DNA from 3 places in the Pseudomonas sp. SMSB3 genome. Region 2 is predicted to be linked to each of the others. Evidence: predicted binding sites of a transcription regulator. Region 2 holds the regulator's gene; each other region holds the start of a gene.
What was found. The regulator FliA, encoded in region 2, starts transcription of late flagellar genes. The targets are predictions, from matches to a motif close to CTAAAGTTTNNNNNNNNNNNGCCGNTAA.
Positions count from the first base shown of each region.

Region 1: the regulator FliA is predicted to act here: its motif matches at 2,831-2,858, upstream of ACLEJW_RS19300 (flagellar protein MotY).
Region 3: the regulator FliA is predicted to act here: its motif matches at 2,027-2,054, upstream of ACLEJW_RS16635 (methyl-accepting chemotaxis protein).

Region 1 covers NZ_JBKGGV010000013.1:53,454-59,299, forward strand. The annotation lists gene ACLEJW_RS19290 (hypothetical protein) at 1-437, shown strand, start outside; gene ACLEJW_RS19295 (argininosuccinate synthase) at 533-1,750, opposite strand; gene ACLEJW_RS19300 (flagellar protein MotY) at 1,887-2,795, opposite strand; gene pyrC (dihydroorotase) at 2,925-3,971, shown strand; gene rnt (ribonuclease T) at 4,028-4,630, shown strand; gene ACLEJW_RS19315 (peroxiredoxin) at 4,719-5,321, opposite strand; gene ACLEJW_RS19320 (bacterioferritin-associated ferredoxin) at 5,534-5,755, shown strand.
Region 2 covers NZ_JBKGGV010000007.1:43,131-48,976, forward strand. The annotation lists gene flhA (flagellar biosynthesis protein FlhA) at 1-572, shown strand, start outside; gene flhF (flagellar biosynthesis protein FlhF) at 584-1,891, shown strand; gene fleN (flagellar synthesis regulator FleN) at 1,985-2,818, shown strand; gene fliA (RNA polymerase sigma factor FliA) at 2,815-3,555, shown strand; gene ACLEJW_RS13275 (chemotaxis response regulator CheY) at 3,664-4,038, shown strand; gene ACLEJW_RS13280 (protein phosphatase CheZ) at 4,057-4,845, shown strand; gene ACLEJW_RS13285 (chemotaxis protein CheA) at 4,858-5,846, shown strand, end outside.
Region 3 covers NZ_JBKGGV010000009.1:245,027-250,872, forward strand. The annotation lists gene pcaG (protocatechuate 3,4-dioxygenase subunit alpha) at 1-168, opposite strand, end outside; gene pcaH (protocatechuate 3,4-dioxygenase subunit beta) at 179-898, opposite strand; gene ypfJ (KPN_02809 family neutral zinc metallopeptidase) at 1,085-1,975, shown strand; gene ACLEJW_RS16635 (methyl-accepting chemotaxis protein) at 2,140-4,059, shown strand; gene ggt (gamma-glutamyltransferase) at 4,130-5,797, opposite strand.

The sequences.
Region 1 (5,846 bases), on a different contig from region 2:
CCGAGAGCCAACCTGTAGCCCCGTTGACGATCATTGCCATCTTCGCGGGGATCATCGAGGCATCAGCCCTGGCCACGTTGCCGTTTCTCAGTGAAAAGAGTCAGACTTACTACACTTGGTTTCTCGTCGGCTTTCCGTTCTTTCTTACCGCCCTGTTCTTTCTGACGCTGAACTTCAACTACAAGTCGTTTTACAAACCCGATCCCGCCGAGCCCCGCGCTGCGCTTGAACCGGTGTTACAGCCGCACCCGCCGCAGGCAGTCACCATGATCTTTTCCGGGCCTGATGCACAGGCGCGCCTGCAGCAAGAGGTGCTGCAGGCGGTTACCCAAGTGCATCCGGCAGACAGGCATTGGCGTTTTCATCACGAGGAGTTACAGCGCATCGTGCTGCTGTCGATCGTCTGCCAAGCCCCAGGCTATCGCCGTGAACGTTGACCAGCAGCGGCGTGACGCGCACAAAAAACCCCGGCGGCTGCCAGGGTTTTTGATGTCTGCGCGCCAGGCGCTTCACGACATTGCCTGCGTGGCGATCAGAGCATGCCACGGCCTTTGTTGGCAGCGATGCGCATGCGCAGGGCATTGAGCTTGATGAAGCCCGCAGCATCGGCCTGGTTGTAGGCGCCGCCGTCTTCCTCGAAGGTCGCGATGTTGGCATCGAACAGCGAGTCGTCGGACTTGCGGCCGACCACGACAACGTTGCCCTTGTACAGCTTCAGGCGAACCACGCCATTCACGTTGACCTGCGAAGCGTCGATCATCTGCTGCAGCATCAGGCGCTCGGGGCTCCACCAGTAACCGGTGTAGATCAGGCTGGCGTACTTGGGCATCAGCTCGTCTTTGAGGTGAGCGACTTCACGGTCCAGGGTGATCGACTCGATGGCACGGTGTGCCTTGAGCATGATGGTACCGCCAGGGGTTTCGTAGCAGCCGCGCGACTTCATGCCCACGTAGCGGTTTTCAACGATGTCCAGGCGCCCGATACCGTTGGCACCACCGATGCGGTTCAGTTCGGCAAGCACGGTGGCCGGGGTCATGTCGACGCCGTCGATGGCGACGATATCGCCGTTGCGGTAGGTCAGCTCGATGTAGGTGGCCAGGTCAGGGGCGTTTTCTGGCGAAACGCTCCAACGCCACATGTCTTCTTCGTGCTCGGTCCAGGTGTCTTCCAGTACACCGCCCTCGTAGGAGATGTGCAGCAGGTTGGCGTCCATCGAGTACGGCGACTTCTTCTTGCCGTGACGCTCGATCGGAATCCCATGCTTTTCGGCATAGTCCATCAGCTTCTCGCGCGACAACAGGTCCCATTCGCGCCACGGGGCGATGACCTTGACGCCAGGCTTGAGGGCATAGGCACCCAGCTCGAAGCGAACCTGGTCGTTACCTTTACCGGTAGCACCGTGGGAAATGGCATCGGCGCCAGTTTCGTTGGCGATCTCGATCAGACGCTTGGCGATCAGCGGGCGGGCGATGGAAGTACCCAGCAGGTACTCGCCTTCGTAGACGGTGTTGGCGCGGAACATCGGGAAGACGAAATCACGCACGAATTCTTCACGCAGGTCGTCGATGTAGATCTCTTTGACGCCCATTGCCTGCGCTTTGGCGCGTGCCGGCTCGACTTCCTCACCCTGACCCAGGTCAGCGGTGAACGTCACCACTTCGCAGTCATAGGTATCCTGCAGCCACTTGAGAATCACCGAAGTATCAAGGCCGCCGGAATACGCCAGTACGACCTTTTTTACGTCCGCCATGCCATCACTCCACGGGGTTGTACGGAAAGCGGCCGATTCTACCGGCGTTGCCGATAAATTTACAGAGGCGCGACAGCTTCTGACGACAAAGCGACAAGAACTTTCTGCGTGGCGACGCCAGTGGGCGCAGGCACGCTTACAGCTGCTTGGGTGGCGCCGCCACGTCAGGCGCGACCGCCGGCTTGGGTGGTGCTGCCACTCGGTCCAGCTCGATGTTCACCCGGCGATTGCGCGCCCGGTTGGCTGCGCTGTTGTTCTTCACCAGCGGGTAGCGCTCACCGTGGAAGCGCACGACGATCTGCTCTTCAGGCACACCATGGGCCTTGAAGTAATCGGCCACCGCCAGTGCCCGACGCCGTGAAGTGTCACGGTTGGTGAGGCGATTGCCACTGTTGTCCGAATGGCCATTGAGTTCGATGTGATTGACCGTCGGATCAGCCTTGAGGTAGTCCAGAATGACGTCCAGGCGCGCCCGCGCGTTGGCGTCCAGCTCCAACCCGCCGCCCGGGAAGCCGACCTGGGTCTGGCGCACCTGGTCATAATTCATCGCCAGCATCTTGCTCGCACAAACCTGGTAATCGCCATAGGCCTTGGCGAAACTCACCGGCAGTACCCGCACCTCCATGGCCCGCCCGCCTTCGCCGGTGTAATTGCGCACCACCGTGCTGCGGCCATCGAGCAAGCCGTTGATCAGGCGGCTGGCCTGGCTTTGCGAAGAGCTGAACAGCACACCACTGCGGGCCATGCGTACCGCGCCCAGGTTGACGTCGCCACGCCCTGGTTGCCAGGGGGCGGCGGCGGCGAGCAGGGTTGCAGCGCCCGCGCCCAGCACATTGCTGTCCGAACGCAGCCTGAACACTGGCTGCTCACCGGCCTTGCGCACGAACTCGCCACTGCCGAAACCGTCGATCGGCTGAATCAGGCGGCATTCGAACTGATCACCCTCGACCTTCCAGGCGACATTCTCCACGCGGGTCTGGAAGGTCAATGCACCGGCCGGCAGGCTGGCGACAAGGGTCAACAGGGCTAGGTAACGCTGGCGCACGGGCGGCTCCACAAATTCTGACTGCTACAGGCAGGCTATCGGACGCTTGGCTGAAAACTTGATAGCCGTGCTCGGACCGGGGTTTTCCGGTAGCATTGGCGCCTGAGTTCGACCCGCCTGGAATCCCCAATGTCCGATCGCCTGACCCTCCTGCGTCCCGACGACTGGCACATCCATCTGCGCGATGGTGCCGTCCTGCCTCATACCGTTGGTGATGTGGCGCGTACTTTCGCCCGTGCCATCATCATGCCCAACCTGGTTCCGCCGGTGCGCACTGCCGTCGAAGCTGGCGCCTATCGCGAGCGGATCCTGGCCGCTCGCCCGGCCGGCAGCCGCTTCGAACCGTTGATGGTGCTGTACCTCACCGACCGCACCAGCCCCGAAGACATCCGTGCGGCCAAGGCCAGCGGTATCGTCTACGCCGCCAAGCTGTACCCGGCCGGTGCCACGACCAACTCCGATTCGGGCGTGACCAGCATCGACAACATCTTCCCGGCCATCGAGGCACTGGCCGAGGTGGGCATGCCGTTGCTGGTCCACGGTGAAGTGACGCGCAGCGAGATCGACGTATTCGACCGCGAAAAGCGCTTCATCGATGAGCACATGCGCCGCCTGGTCGAGCGCTTCCCGACCTTGAAAGTGGTGTTCGAGCACATCACCACCGGCGATGCCGCGCAGTTCGTCAGCGAAGCCTCGGCCAACGTTGGCGCTACCATCACTGCCCAGCACCTGCTGTACAACCGCAACCACATGCTGGTGGGCGGTATTCGGCCGCATTTCTATTGCCTGCCGATCCTCAAGCGCAACACCCACCAGGTGGCACTGCTCGACGCAGCCACCAGCGGCAACCCGAAGTTCTTCCTCGGCACCGATTCGGCACCGCACGCCCGTCATGCCAAGGAAGCGGCCTGCGGGTGCGCTGGCTGCTACACCGCTTACGCTGCGATCGAGATGTACGCCGAGGCATTCGAGCAGCGCAATGCCCTGGACAAACTCGAAGGCTTCGCCAGCCTGCACGGGCCGGCTTTCTATGGCCTGGCGGCGAACACCGACACCATCACCCTGGTACGCGAAGAGTGGACCGCTCCAGACAGCCTGCCGTTCGGCGAGCAGACCGTGATTCCGCTGCGCGCCGGTGAGACGTTGCGCTGGCGCCTGCTGGAGGACAACGCGTGAGCGAAGACCATTACGAAGACGACCAGGACAGCCTGGGCGGCGGCTCGCGTCACCCGATGGCCGAGCGCTTCCGTGGCTATCTGCCGGTGGTGGTGGATGTCGAGACCGGCGGCTTCAACAGCGCCACCGATGCCTTGCTGGAAATCGCCGCTGTCACCATCGGCATGGACGAGAAGGGCTTCCTGTTCCCCGAGCATACGTATTTCTATCGCGTGGAGCCGTTCGAAGGGGCCAATGTCGAGCCCGCTGCGCTGGAGTTCACCGGCATCAAGCTCGATCACCCGCTGCGCATGGCCGTGAGCGAAGAAAGTGCGCTGACCGACATCTTCCGTGGTGTGCGCAAGGCGCTGAAGGCCAACGGTTGCAAGCGGGCGATCCTGGTCGGGCACAATAGCAGCTTCGATCTGGGCTTTCTCAATGCGGCAGTCAACCGCAACGATATCAAGCGTAACCCTTTCCACCCGTTCTCCAGCTTCGACACCGCCACCCTGGCGGGCCTGGCATACGGCCAGACGGTCCTGGCACGCGCCTGCCAGAGCGCCGACATCGATTTCGACGGACGCGAAGCACACTCGGCGCGCTATGACACCGAAAAAACCGCCGAGCTGTTCTGCGGCATCGTCAACCGCTGGAAAGAAATGGGCGGCTGGAGTTATTGAGCGGCAAGCTGCAAGGCCAAGCGAGTAGCGAGTAGCTTCGCAAAAAAAACCGGCCACGAAGGCCGGTTTTTTTTGGGGGTCCGGAAGCTTAGAGCTTGCCAGCGTTCTCGCTCAGGTAGGCGGCAACGCCTTCTGGCGAAGCGCTCATGCCTTTGTCGCCTTTCTTCCAGTTGGCAGGGCAGACTTCGCCGTGCTCTTCGTGGAATTGCAGGGCGTCGACCAGGCGCAGCAACTCGTCCATGTTACGGCCCAGCGGCAGGTCGTTGATGATCTGCGAACGGACCACACCGTTGGTGTCGATCAGGAAGGCGCCACGGAAGGCCACGCCGCCTTCGGACTCAACGTCGTAGGCCTTGCAGATTTCGTGGGTCATGTCGGCAGCCAGGGTGTACTTGACCTGGCCGATGCCGCCGTTGTTGACCGGGGTGTTGCGCCAGGCGTTGTGGGTGAAGTGCGAGTCGATCGAAACGCCGATCACTTCCACGTTACGCGCCTGGAAGTCAGGAATGCGGTTGTCCAGCGCGATCAGCTCGGACGGGCAGACGAAGGTGAAGTCCAGCGGGTAGAAGAACACCAGGCCGTACTTGCCCTTGATGGCCGAGGCCAGGTTGAAGCTGTCGACGATCTCGCCATTGCCCAGCACAGCTGGGACGGTGAAGTCGGGGGCTTGTTTGCCAACGAGTACGCTCATTGTTATCTCCTGATGAGGGTGAGAAACCGTTTGCCGGGCCAAGGCAGCTTGCCCGACTTCCAACAAAGGCTGACCATCATACACGGCTTGGCATGACAGGCCGAATGCAACCGTCGGTCGCCCGTCGAGGGGATTACCAGAAACCACTTTGACAAGCATTCTCATTAACATTAAGCTCCAACCCATCGACTCAACCAGCGATGGTCAGCCCTATGTATGTGTGTCTTTGTGTAGGCGTCACCGACGGCCAGATCCGCGAAGCAATCTATGAAGGATGCTGCAGCTACAAGGAAGTCCGTACGGCGACCAATGTCGCCAGCCAGTGTGGCAAATGCGCCTGCCTGGCCAAGCAGGTGGTACGCGAAACGCTCACCGAGCTGCAAGTCAGCCAGCAAGCCGCCCTGCCCTACCCCGTGGAATTTACCACTGCGTAATTCAACCGAATTCAAAGAACCGGACCTCGCGTCCGGTTTTTTTATGCCCGCATATCAATAAGTTAGGCCTTTAACGCGGTTCACAAACATT
Region 2 (5,846 bases):
AGTTGCTGCAGGTGCTGTCCAAGGCTTCGCCTAAACTTGCAGAAGAGCTGGTACCGGGTGTCATTTCCTTGTCAGGCCTGTTGAAGGTCTTGCAAGCCTTGTTGTCAGAGCAGGTACCGGTGCGCGATATCCGCAGTATTGCCGAGGCGATCGCCAACAACGCCAGCAAGAGTCAAGATACCGCCGCGCTGGTCGCCGCAGTGCGCGTCGGATTGTGTCGCGCCATCGTGCAAAGCATTGTCGGCGTTGAGTCGGAGCTGCCTGTTATCACCCTGGAGCCAAGGTTGGAACAGATCTTGCTCAATAGTTTGCAAAGGGCCGGGCAAGGTCAGGAAGACGGTGTTCTTCTTGAGCCGAGCATGGCTGAGAAGCTGCAGCGCTCGCTGATCGACGCCTGCCAGCGCCAGGAGATGCAAGGCCAGCCGGCCATCCTCCTGGTGGCTGGCCCGATCCGCGCGATGCTGTCGCGATTCGGCCGCCTGGCTGTACCGAATTTGCATGTTCTGGCGTATCAGGAAATACCGGATAACAAGCAAGTCACCATCGTTGCCACAGTGGGCCCCAACGGCTGAGGTAGTGGATTATGCAAGTCAAGCGTTTCTTCGCCGCCGATATGCGTCAGGCCATGAAGCTGGTTCGTGATGAGCTGGGCTCCGATGCCGCCATCATCGGTAACCGCCGCATCGCCGGCGGGGTCGAGCTGACCGCTGCGCTGGACTACAAGCTGTCTGCGCTGGCCCCGCGGGTGCCCAACGCCGAGCTCGAGGAAGAGCTGCGCAAGACCCAATCGCGTATCGCCACCGCCCAGGCCGAGCTGGACAGCCGCAGCGATGCCAGCGAAGGCAACCGCCAGCTGTTCGCCGGCCAGTCCCTGACCGCCGCCGAGCCGTTGATCGAACCGCACGTTGACATGCCGGCGGCGCCTGCCGCGCCAGCCCAGGCGGCGGTCGACCCGCGCCTGTTCGATGCCATGCGCTCGGAGCTCTCGGGGCTGCGCGAGCTGCTCGAGGTGCAGCTCGGCTCGCTGGCCTGGAACCAGCTGCAGGGCAAGAAACCGGCGCAGGCCAACCTTTGGCGGCGCTTGCAGCGCATTGGCCTGTCCGGGCCGATCGCCCGCGAATTGCTTGATCTGACCTGCGAAATCGAAGAACCGCGCCAGGCCTGGCGCATGCTGTTGGCGCATCTGGCCCGCATGATCCAGGTGCCCCAGGTAGAACCGATCGAAGAGGGCGGTGTGATCGCCATGGTCGGCCCGGCCGGCATGGGCAAGACCACCACCCTGGCCAAGCTCGCGGCGCGCTACGTGCTCAAGTACGGCCCGCACAACCTGGCCCTGGTGAGCATGGACAGCTTCCGCATTGGCGCTCAGGAGCAGCTCAAGACCCTGGGCCGCATCCTCAACGTGCCGGTGACCTATGTCGACCCTGGGCAGTCGCTGGCGGCCGCGCTCGAGCCACTGCTGCGCAAGCGCGTGGTGCTGATCGACACCGCAGGTTTGCAGGCCAGCGACCCGGCCCTGCGCATGCAGCTGGAAACCCTGGCCGGGCGTGGCATCGCCGCCAAGAATTACCTGGTGCTGGCCACCACCAGCCAGAAGCAGGTGCTGACCGCTGCCTATCATAGCTACAAGCGCTGCGGGCTGGCCGGTTGCATCCTGAGCAAACTCGATGAAACGGCGAGCCTCGGCGACGTGCTGAGCCTGGCCATCACCCATGAACTGCCCGTGGCCTACCTGACCGATGGCCCGCGCATTCCTGATGATCTGCACCTGCCGCGCCCGCACCAGCTGGTGACCCGCGCAGTCAACGTGCAATTGCAGGACGAGCCCAGCGAAGAGGCCATGGCCGACATGTTCGCTGATCTCTACCACAACCCGCGACGTGCGGGTTGAGGAGCCAACGTATGCACAGTACCTACATTCCGGAACCCGTCATCGCGCGTTGCGCGTGGCAGGGGGCCAAGCGAGACAAGGTAAACAACCAACATGGGTAGCATGCATCCCGTACAGGTAATTGCCGTCACCGGTGGTAAAGGTGGCGTGGGCAAGACCAACGTTTCAGTGAACCTGTCCCTGGCACTGGCCGAACTCGGCCGGCGGGTGATGCTGCTGGACGCCGACCTGGGCCTGGCCAACGTCGATGTGTTGCTGGGCCTGACGCCCAAGCGCACCTTGGCCGACGTCATCGAAGGCCGTTGCGAGCTGCGCGATGTCCTTCTGCAGGGCCCGGGCGGGGTGCGCATCGTCCCGGCGGCCTCCGGCACCCAGAGCATGGTGCACCTGGCCCCTGCCCAGCACGCCGGTTTGATCCAGGCCTTCAGCGAGGTAGGCGACAACCTCGACGTGCTGGTCATCGACACCGCAGCCGGGATCGGCGACTCGGTGGTCAGCTTCGTGCGCGCGGCCCAGGAGGTGTTGCTGGTGGTCTGCGACGAGCCGACCTCGATCACCGACGCCTACGCACTGATCAAGCTGCTCAACCGCGACTACGGCATGAACCGTTTCCGCGTTCTGGCCAACATGGCGCAGAGCCCCCAGGAGGGGCGCAACCTGTTCGCCAAGTTGACCAAGGTCACCGATCGCTTCCTCGATGTCGCCTTACAATACGTCGGCGCCGTGCCCTACGACGAGAGCGTGCGCAAGGCCGTACAAAAACAACGTGCGGTGTACGAGGCCTTCCCGCGTTCCAAGTGCGCGCTGGCCTTCAAGGCCATTGCGCAGAAGGTCGACAGCTGGCCATTGCCGGCCAACCCGCGCGGTCATCTTGAGTTCTTCGTCGAGCGTCTGGTGCAGCCCACCAGCGCAGGACCGGTCCTATGAGCGCAAGCGGCTTCAAGATGTACAGCAAGGCGTCCAAGGATGCCCAGTACGAGCTGGTCGAGCGCTATGCGCCGCTGGTCAAGCGCATCGCCTACCACTTGCTGGCGCGCCTGCCGGCCAACGTCCAGGTCGAGGACCTGATCCAGGCCGGCATGATCGGCCTGCTGGAAGTGGCCAACAAGTACGACGCCAGCAAGGGCGCGAGCTTCGAGACCTATGCCGGTATTCGTATCCGTGGCGCCATGCTCGACGAGGTGCGCAAGGGCGACTGGGCGCCGCGTTCGGTGCACCGTAATACGCGCATGGTCAGCGATGCGATGCGTGCTGTGGAAGCAAGAACTGGCCGCGACGCTAAAGATCATGAAGTTGCTGCCGAACTCCAATTGAGTCTCGATGATTACTACGGGATCTTGAACGATACCTTGGGTAGCCGGCTGTTCAGTTTCGACGACCTGTTGCAGGACGGCGAGCACGAAGGCCTGCATGAGGATGGCGTCAGTGGCCAGGTCGAGCCGTCGCGCGATCTGGAAGACGAGCGCTTCCAGGCTGCCCTGACCGACGCGATCGCCAATCTGCCGGAGCGTGAGCGGCTGGTGCTGGCGCTGTACTACGACGAAGAGCTGAACCTCAAGGAAATCGGTGAGGTGCTGGGGGTCAGCGAATCGCGGGTCAGCCAGCTGCACAGCCAGTGCGCCGCGCGCTTGCGCAGCCGCCTTGGGGAATGGCGGGCGCGTTGAGCCCGAGGGTCGTTGCAGTCGTTTTCCACGTTGTACCGAATTGAATGAATGCGCGCGCTCGGGGCCGAGCGCGTTTGAGACTGCTTGGAGGTCTACTTGAACAAAGACATGAAAATCCTCATCGTTGACGACTTCTCGACGATGCGGCGGATCATCAAGAATCTGTTGCGTGACCTGGGCTTCACCAACACCGATGAAGCCGATGACGGCACCACTGCGTTGCCGATGCTCGAGAGCGGCCATTACGACTTCCTGGTCACCGACTGGAACATGCCCGGCATGTCCGGAATCGACCTGCTGCGCAAGGTGCGCGCACACGACCGCCTGAAAACCATGCCGGTGCTGATGGTCACCGCCGAGGCCAAGCGCGACCAGATCATCGAAGCCGCCCAGGCGGGCGTCAACGGCTATGTGGTCAAGCCATTCACTGCCCAGGTGCTGAAGGAAAAGATCGAGAAGATCTTCGAGCGCGTCAACGGCTGAGCCACGTCAGGGGGCGCCATGCAATCATCACAGACGTCTTTGGGGGAGTTCGAGTCGACCCTGAAGAAACATGCCCAGGAGCTGGTCGAGAGCCTGGAACGCGGGCGCTTCGGCGACGCGGTGCAACTCATTCACCAGCTCAACCAGACCCGCGACCGTGGCCTGTACCAGGAAGTCGGCAAGCTTACCCGCGAGCTGCATAGCGCCATCGTCAGTTTCCAGATCGACCCGCACATGCCGCAGGCCGAAGAAGTCTCGCAGATCACCGACGCCACCGAGCGCCTGTCCTACGTGGTCAAGCTCACCGAAGGTGCGGCCAACCGCACCATGGACCTGGTGGAAGAGAGCACCCCGGTGCTCAACGATCTGGCCACCGAGGCGCAGAGCCTGAGTGTCGATTGGCAGCGCTTCATGCGCCGCGAGGTGGCAGCGCCGGAGTTTCGCGAGCTGGTCAAGCGCGTCGACAGTTTTCTGACGCACAGCGCCGAGGGTAACCGCAAGGTTGCCGGCCACCTCAACGATATTCTGCTGGCCCAGGACTACCAAGACCTGACCGGCCAGGTGATCAAGCGCGTGACCGCGCTGGTCACCGAAGTGGAAAGCAATCTGCTCAAGCTCGTGCTGATGGCCAGTCAAGTCGACCGTTTTGCCGGCATCGAACATGACCACCAGCAGTTGCGTGCTGAAAAAGATCAAGAAAAACATCCGACTCGGGGTGAAGGTCCGCAGATTCATGCCGATAAGCGAGAAGACGTTGTGTCCGGTCAGGACGACGTCGACGATCTGCTGTCCAGTCTGGGTTTTTAAGGAGCACGTTTAATGAGCTTCGGCGCCGATGAAGAAATCCTTCAGGATTTCCTGGTAGAAGCCGGCGAAATTCTTGAGCAACTGTCCGAGCAACTGGTCGAGCTGGAAAGCCGACCCGACGATGCCGACTTGCTCAATGCGATCTTTCGCGGTTTCCACACTGTAAAAGGGGGCGCCGGCTTCCTCCAGCTCAACGAGCTGGTGGAGTGCTGCCACATCGCCGAGAACGTCTTCGACATCCTGCGCAAGGGTGAGCGCCGGGTCGACGCCGAGTTGATGGACGTGGTGCTTGAAGCACTGGACACGGTCAACAGCATGTTCGGCCAGGTGCGCGAGCGCAGCGCCGTGACCCCGGCCACGCCCGAGTTGCTGGCAGCGTTGTCACGCCTGGCCGAGCCTGCCAGCCTCGATGCGCCAGCAGCGCTGCCAGAGGCTGCGCCGGCACCGGCAGCGGCCGAGGCGGATGTCACCGACACCGAGTTCGAGCAACTGCTCGACTCGCTCGATGCGGTCAAGGCCGAAGCGGCGGCATTCGATGTCCAGCTGCAGGGCGAGACCGTCAGCGGCGCAGGTGACGACATCACCGACGCCGAATTCGAATCGCTGCTCGACCAGTTGCACGGCAAGGGCCAGTTTTGTGCAGAAGTCGTTGCCGAGCCGGCAAGCGACGTGGCTGCACCTGCCAGCGACGAAATCAGCGACGCCGAATTCGAATCGCTGCTCGATCAACTGCACGGCAAGGGCACCTTCCAGGCCGATGCCCTGCCGGCGGTAGCTGCCGCGCAACAGGCTGCCCCTGCGCCCACTGCCGGTGATGAAATTTCCGAGCACGAGTTCGAAGCGTTGCTCGATCAACTGCATGGCAAAGGCAAGTTTTCCGGCGACACCGCCGTTGCCCAGGCGCCTGCGCCGGCCGCCGCGCCGGTAGCGGCGCCAGCCCAGGCCAAGGCTGCGGCACAACCGGCTCCAGCCCCTGCGGCGAAGCCGGCCGCGCCTGCCCG
Region 3 (5,846 bases), on a different contig from region 2:
GACATGGCCGATCAGCACGATGTGTTCGCCAGGGGCGTGGGGCTTGGCCATGCAGTTCCAGATTTCCTGGTCGCGGGTCGGGTTGCCGGCCGCTTGCAGGGCCAGGCCGATGTGCACGTAGGGGCCGGCAGTCTGCGAAGGGGTTTCCGGCAGCAGTTCGATGGGCATGGCGGGTTCCTCAGCAGTTTTCGAAGTGAGTCTTGCGCTGGCCGCGCAGTACGATGTCGAAGCGATAGGCCAGGCAGTCCATGGGGTTGGCGTGGCTCATGTCGAGCTTGGCGATCAGCTGCTGCACCGCTTGCGGGTTGGCGATCGACTTGACGATCGGGCACAGCGGGATCAGCGGGTCACCTTCGAAATACAGCTGGGTGATCAGCTTGGTGGCGATCGACGGGCCACTGACGCCGAAGTGGATATGCGCCGGGCGCCAGTCGTTGGGGCCGTTGCGCCATGGGTACGGGCCGGGCTTGATGGTGCGGAAGCTGTAGTGACCGTCGCGGTCGGTCAGGCAACGCCCGACGCCACCGAAATTCGGGTCCAACGGTGCCAGATAGCGGTCGTTCTTGTGCCGGTAGCGGCCGCCAGCGTTGGCTTGCCACATTTCCACCAGGGTATTGGCCACCGGTTTGCCGTACTGGTCGACCACGCGGCCGGCGACGATGATGCGCTCGCCGATGGGCAGGCCACCATTATTGAAGTTCAGCAGCAGGTCGTGGTCGTGCGCGCCGAAGCGCAGATGGGAAAAGTCCGGGCCGGTGGTTTCGCTGATCGACTGCGGGATGCTGACCAGCGCCTGGCGCGGCGAGCGGGCCACGGAGGTCTTGTAGTCGGGGGTCAAGGCCTTGGGGTGCCAGTTGCGATCACGGATCACGAAGCGGCTATTGTCCTGGGCGGGCATGCCGGTTTCCTCTCTTGGAATTATCGAAACACCTGTGCAGGGCAGGCGGACGTGCAGTTTCCGGCAGGCCAGAGGGAATGAATACTGAAAAGCAGCCTCCAATACATAACCAAATGGTTATGCATTAGTACTTTGGCTGAGCTGATCTAATCTATAACCCGATGTTTCACGGCGTGGAGAGCTTTCATGGAATGGCGAAAAGGTCGACGCAGCGACAATGTCGTCGATGCCCGCGGTACAGGTGGTGGCGGTGGCGGCATGCGTTTCGGCGGTGGCAAAGGACTCGGCCTGGGCGCGATCCTGCTGATCGTCGGCATCGGCTGGCTGACGGGCCAGGATCCGCTGCAGATTCTTGGCCAGCTCACTGGGCAGATGGGCCAGCAGCAGCAGGCAGCACCAGCGGGTGCAGGCGGCAAGGCGCCGCCGGCCAACGACGAACAGGCGCAGTTCGTCGCCTCGGTGCTGGGCGATACCGAAGACACCTGGAAGGCGCTGTTTTCCCAGGCCGGCAAACAGTACCGGGACCCCAAGCTGGTGCTGTTCAGCGGCCAGGTGAATTCAGCCTGCGGCTACGCCACTGCCGCAGTGGGACCGTTCTATTGCCCAGCCGACCAGCGGGTTTACCTGGACATGTCGTTCTTCCGGGAAATGGAAACGCGCTTCGCCGCAGCCGGCGACTTCGCCCAGGCCTACGTCATCGCCCATGAAATCGGCCACCATGTGCAGACCCTGCTGGGCGTCTCGGCCAAGGTCGATGCCGCGCGCCGCAGCGGCCAGCGCATGGAGGGCGACAACGGTCTGCTGGTGCGCCAGGAGTTGCAAGCCGACTGCCTGGCCGGGGTCTGGGCCTATCAGGCGCAACAGCGGCTCAACTGGCTGGAGCCAGGCGACGTCGAAGAAGCGCTCAACGCTGCCAATGCCATCGGTGACGATCGCCTGCAGCAGCAAGGTCAGGGCCGCGTGGTGCCCGACTCGTTCACCCACGGCACCTCGGCGCAGCGGGTTCGCTGGTTCAAGGCCGGGTTCGCCAATGGCGAAGTCGACAGCTGCGATACCTTCAGCGCGCGTAACCTTTGACCGATCCCGGGCCGGTCGCCGGCCCGGGTTACAAATCAGCTGAAAAAGCGATTCAGCTTTCCGTGCCGGGTGCCGATAACACCTGCACGATTCAGCGGGCCCCAGAACAATAACGCCCTGCGATCGACGATCAAGTGAGCGAATGAATTTTCTGGAGTGCGTGCATGAACAGCTGGTTTGCCAATATCAGCGTCAACCTCAAACTCGGCCTGGGCTTCGGCCTGGTGCTGTTTCTAACCGGCCTGTTGGCCCTCACCGGCTGGACCAGCCTGGGCAGTCTCATCGACCGCAGCAACTGGATGGGCGATATCGGCCAGCTCAATAAAGACCTGACCGAACTGCGCGTGGCGCGCCTGCAATACATGATCGCCAACGGCGATGATGCCGCCGCCGCCAACACCCTGGCCAAGCTGGACACCTTCAGCAAGCAGCAGCAGTACCTGGTAACCACCTTCACCAGCCCCGCCAACGTTGCGTTGCTCAAGGAACTGGGCCAGACCATCAGCGAGTACAAGGTCTCGCTGGACAAGATGCGCACCGGTTACAAGCACTCGCAGACGGCCCGCGATGCCATGAACGTGCACGCAGCCAATGCCGATCAGGCCCTGGAAACCCTCAGCCGTGACGTCATGTCGCGACCCGAGTCCGACAGCGTGCGCCTGGCCCAGTACCAATTGACCAGCCAGGCGCGCCAACGTCTGTTGCAAGTGCGCGTCGATGTGCGCGGCTACATTGCCGACAACAGCGCCAGCAATGAACAGGCCGCCTTGCGTCAGCTCGAAGGCTCGCTGGCCGACATCGACAAGCTCAAGGGCCAGTTGCCCGCCGAAGCCGCACGCGTGCAGCAGTTCGAGCAAGCCGTGCTCGGCTACCGCGATGCCGTGCGCCAGTTCCGCGATGCCGTCGCCGAGATTGCCGTGGCGCGCGCCGAGATGACGGTCGAAGGCGCCGACATCGTCAAGCGCAGCGATGCCCTGTACAAGATCCAGATCGAACGCCGCGACGCCGAAAGCAGCGAAGCGCGCAGCCTGCAGATGATTGCCACGTTGCTGGCGCTGCTGGCCGGGGTCATCGCCGCCGTGGTCATCACCCGCCAGATCACCCTGCCCCTGCGCGACACCCTGCAATCGGTGGAACGCATCGCCGGTGGCGACCTGACTCACGAGCTGCGCGTTACCCGCCGTGACGAGATCGGCGTTTTGCAGCAAGGCATCGCGCGCATGGGCACGACCCTGCGCGAACTGATCGCCGGCATCCGCGATGGCGTCACCCAGATCGCCAGCGCCGCCGAAGAACTGTCGGCGGTCACCGAGCAGACCAGCGCCGGCGCCAACAGCCAGAAGGTCGAGACCGACCAGGTGGCCACCGCCATGCATGAAATGGCTGCCACCGTTCAAGAGGTGGCGCGTAACGCCGAGCAGGCTTCGCATGCCGCTACCGGTGCCGATGATGAAGCACGGGCCGGTGATCGGGTGGTCGCCGAGGCGATCAGCCAGATCGAGCGCCTGGCCGGTGAAGTGCATCGCTCCACCGAAGCCATGAACCTGTTGCAGCAGGAAAGCCAGAAGATCGGCAGCGTCATGGATGTGATCAAGTCGGTGGCCGAGCAGACCAACCTGCTGGCACTCAACGCCGCCATCGAAGCGGCCCGCGCCGGCGAGGCCGGGCGCGGCTTCGCGGTAGTCGCCGACGAAGTGCGCGGCCTGGCCCAACGCACGCAGAAATCCACCGAAGAGATCGAAGAGCTGGTGGCCAGTCTGCAGCATGGCACCCAGCAGGTAGCCAATGCCATGCAAGGCAGCCGCACGCTGACCGACAGCAGTGTCGAACTGGCGCGCAAGGCCGGCAGTTCGCTCGAGAACATCACCAGCACGGTGTCGAGCATCCAGTCGATGAACCAGCAGATTGCAGCGGCGGCCGAGCAGCAGAGCGCAGTGGCTGAGGAGATCAGCCGCAGCATTCTGAATGTTCGCGACGTGTCGGAGCAAACCGCTGCGGCGAGCGACGAAACCGCCGCCTCCAGCGTCGAGCTGGCGCGCCTGGGTGGTCAGCTGCAGATGCTGGTCAGCCAGTTCCGCGTCTGATCTGAGCACCTGTGGCGAGCCTGGCGATACGATCGCTCAGGCTTGCCACAGGGGCGCCTTTGCCCCCCGCTTATTTGACGATCATCCCTACCCCACGCCCGCGCGGATCGGACGCGGTTTCGACCTTGGCGCCGTCGATGCGAATCGCCTGAATGTCGCCCATCTCCCAGCCTTGATCCTCCAGCACATAGCCCATTTTCTTCAGCTCATCGGCCGCAGGCCCGGTCAACGGCGCGTAGCTGTCGTAATAAATGGTGTCCTTGGGCAGCAGCTGGTGATGCACACGCTGCGCCGCCACAGCTTTCTCCAGCGGCATGTCGTAGTCATAAAGGTTGTTCATCACCTGGAAGATCGAGGTGAAGATCCGCGAACCGCCTGGAGTGCCGATCACCAGCTCGACCTTGCCATCGCGGGTCATCAGGCTAGGGCTCATCGACGACAGCATGCGCTTGCCCGGCTCGATGGCGTTGGCGTCGCCGCCGACCACGCCAAAGGCATTGGCTGCACCGGGCTTGGCGCTGAAATCATCCATCTCGTCGTTGAGCAGGAAGCCTGCGCCCTTGACCACCACGCCACTGCCGTAGTCGAGGTTGAGGGTGTAGGTGTTGCTGACCGCATTGCCTTGCTTGTCGACGATCGAGAAGTGGGTGGTCTGATGCGGCTCCAGGCCGGGCTTGACCTGGGCGGTCGCGGAAATCGCCTTGGGGTCGACCTGGGCGGCGCGCTTGGCCAGGTAATCCTTGGCCACCAGTTGATCGACCGGCACTTTGGTGAAGGCCGGGTCACCCAGGTAGTCGGCGCGGTCGGCGAACACGCGCTTCTCGATCTCGGCCAGCAGGTGGATGTACTGCGCCGAGTTGTGCGCCACCCCTTTGAAGTCGGCCGCGCGGTCCTCCTTGATGCCCAGCAGCTGGGCCAGGGCCACGCCGCCGGAGCTCGGCGGTGGCGCGGTGTAGACGACATTACCGCGCCAGCTCAGGGCCATCGGCTCGCGCCATACGGCCTTGTAGTCCTTGAGGTCTTGCTTGCTGATCAGGCCATTATCGGCCTGCATTTGCGCCACCAGCAGATCTGCAGTCTTGCCCTGATAGAACTCGCTGACCCCTTTGTCGGCGATGCGCTCGAGGGTTTGCGCCATTTCAGGCTGCTTGAACAGCTCGCCGACTTTCATGCTGCCGAAGTAGTCGTTGAAATTGGTCGCGGTCTTGAACAGGCCTTGGGCGTCGTTGCGGTATTGATACTGTTTTTCCGCAACCTTGAAGCCGTTTTTGGCGTAGCCGATGGCAGGGGTCAGCAGTTCGCTCCACGGCAGCTTGCCAAACTTCTGGTGCGCTTCCCACATACCCATCACCGTGCCGGGCACCCCGGCTGCGCGCACGCCCACCAGGCTGAGGTTTTCGATCACCTCGCCTTTGTCATCCAGGTACATGTTGCGCGTCGCCGCTTTAGGCGCCACTTCACGATAGTCGAGGAAGTACGCCTTGCCGTCGACGAACAAGGTCATGAAGCCGCCACCCCCGATGTTGCCGGCTTCCGGATAGGTCACTGCCAGGGTGAAGGCAGTGGCCACGGCAGCATCCACCGCGTTGCCGCCTTTTTTGAGGATATCGGCGGCTACCTGTGCACCATATTGATCGGGTGCAGCCACCGCGCCGCCTTCGAGCGTAGCGGCAAAGGTCGACGAACAGCTCAGGAGCGCGGCTGTCAGAGCCAGGTACTGAAACGGGACAATACGCATGACACGTCCTTGGTGTTGTTTTTGTTGAGCAGTCAGTAAGGCCGAAGCC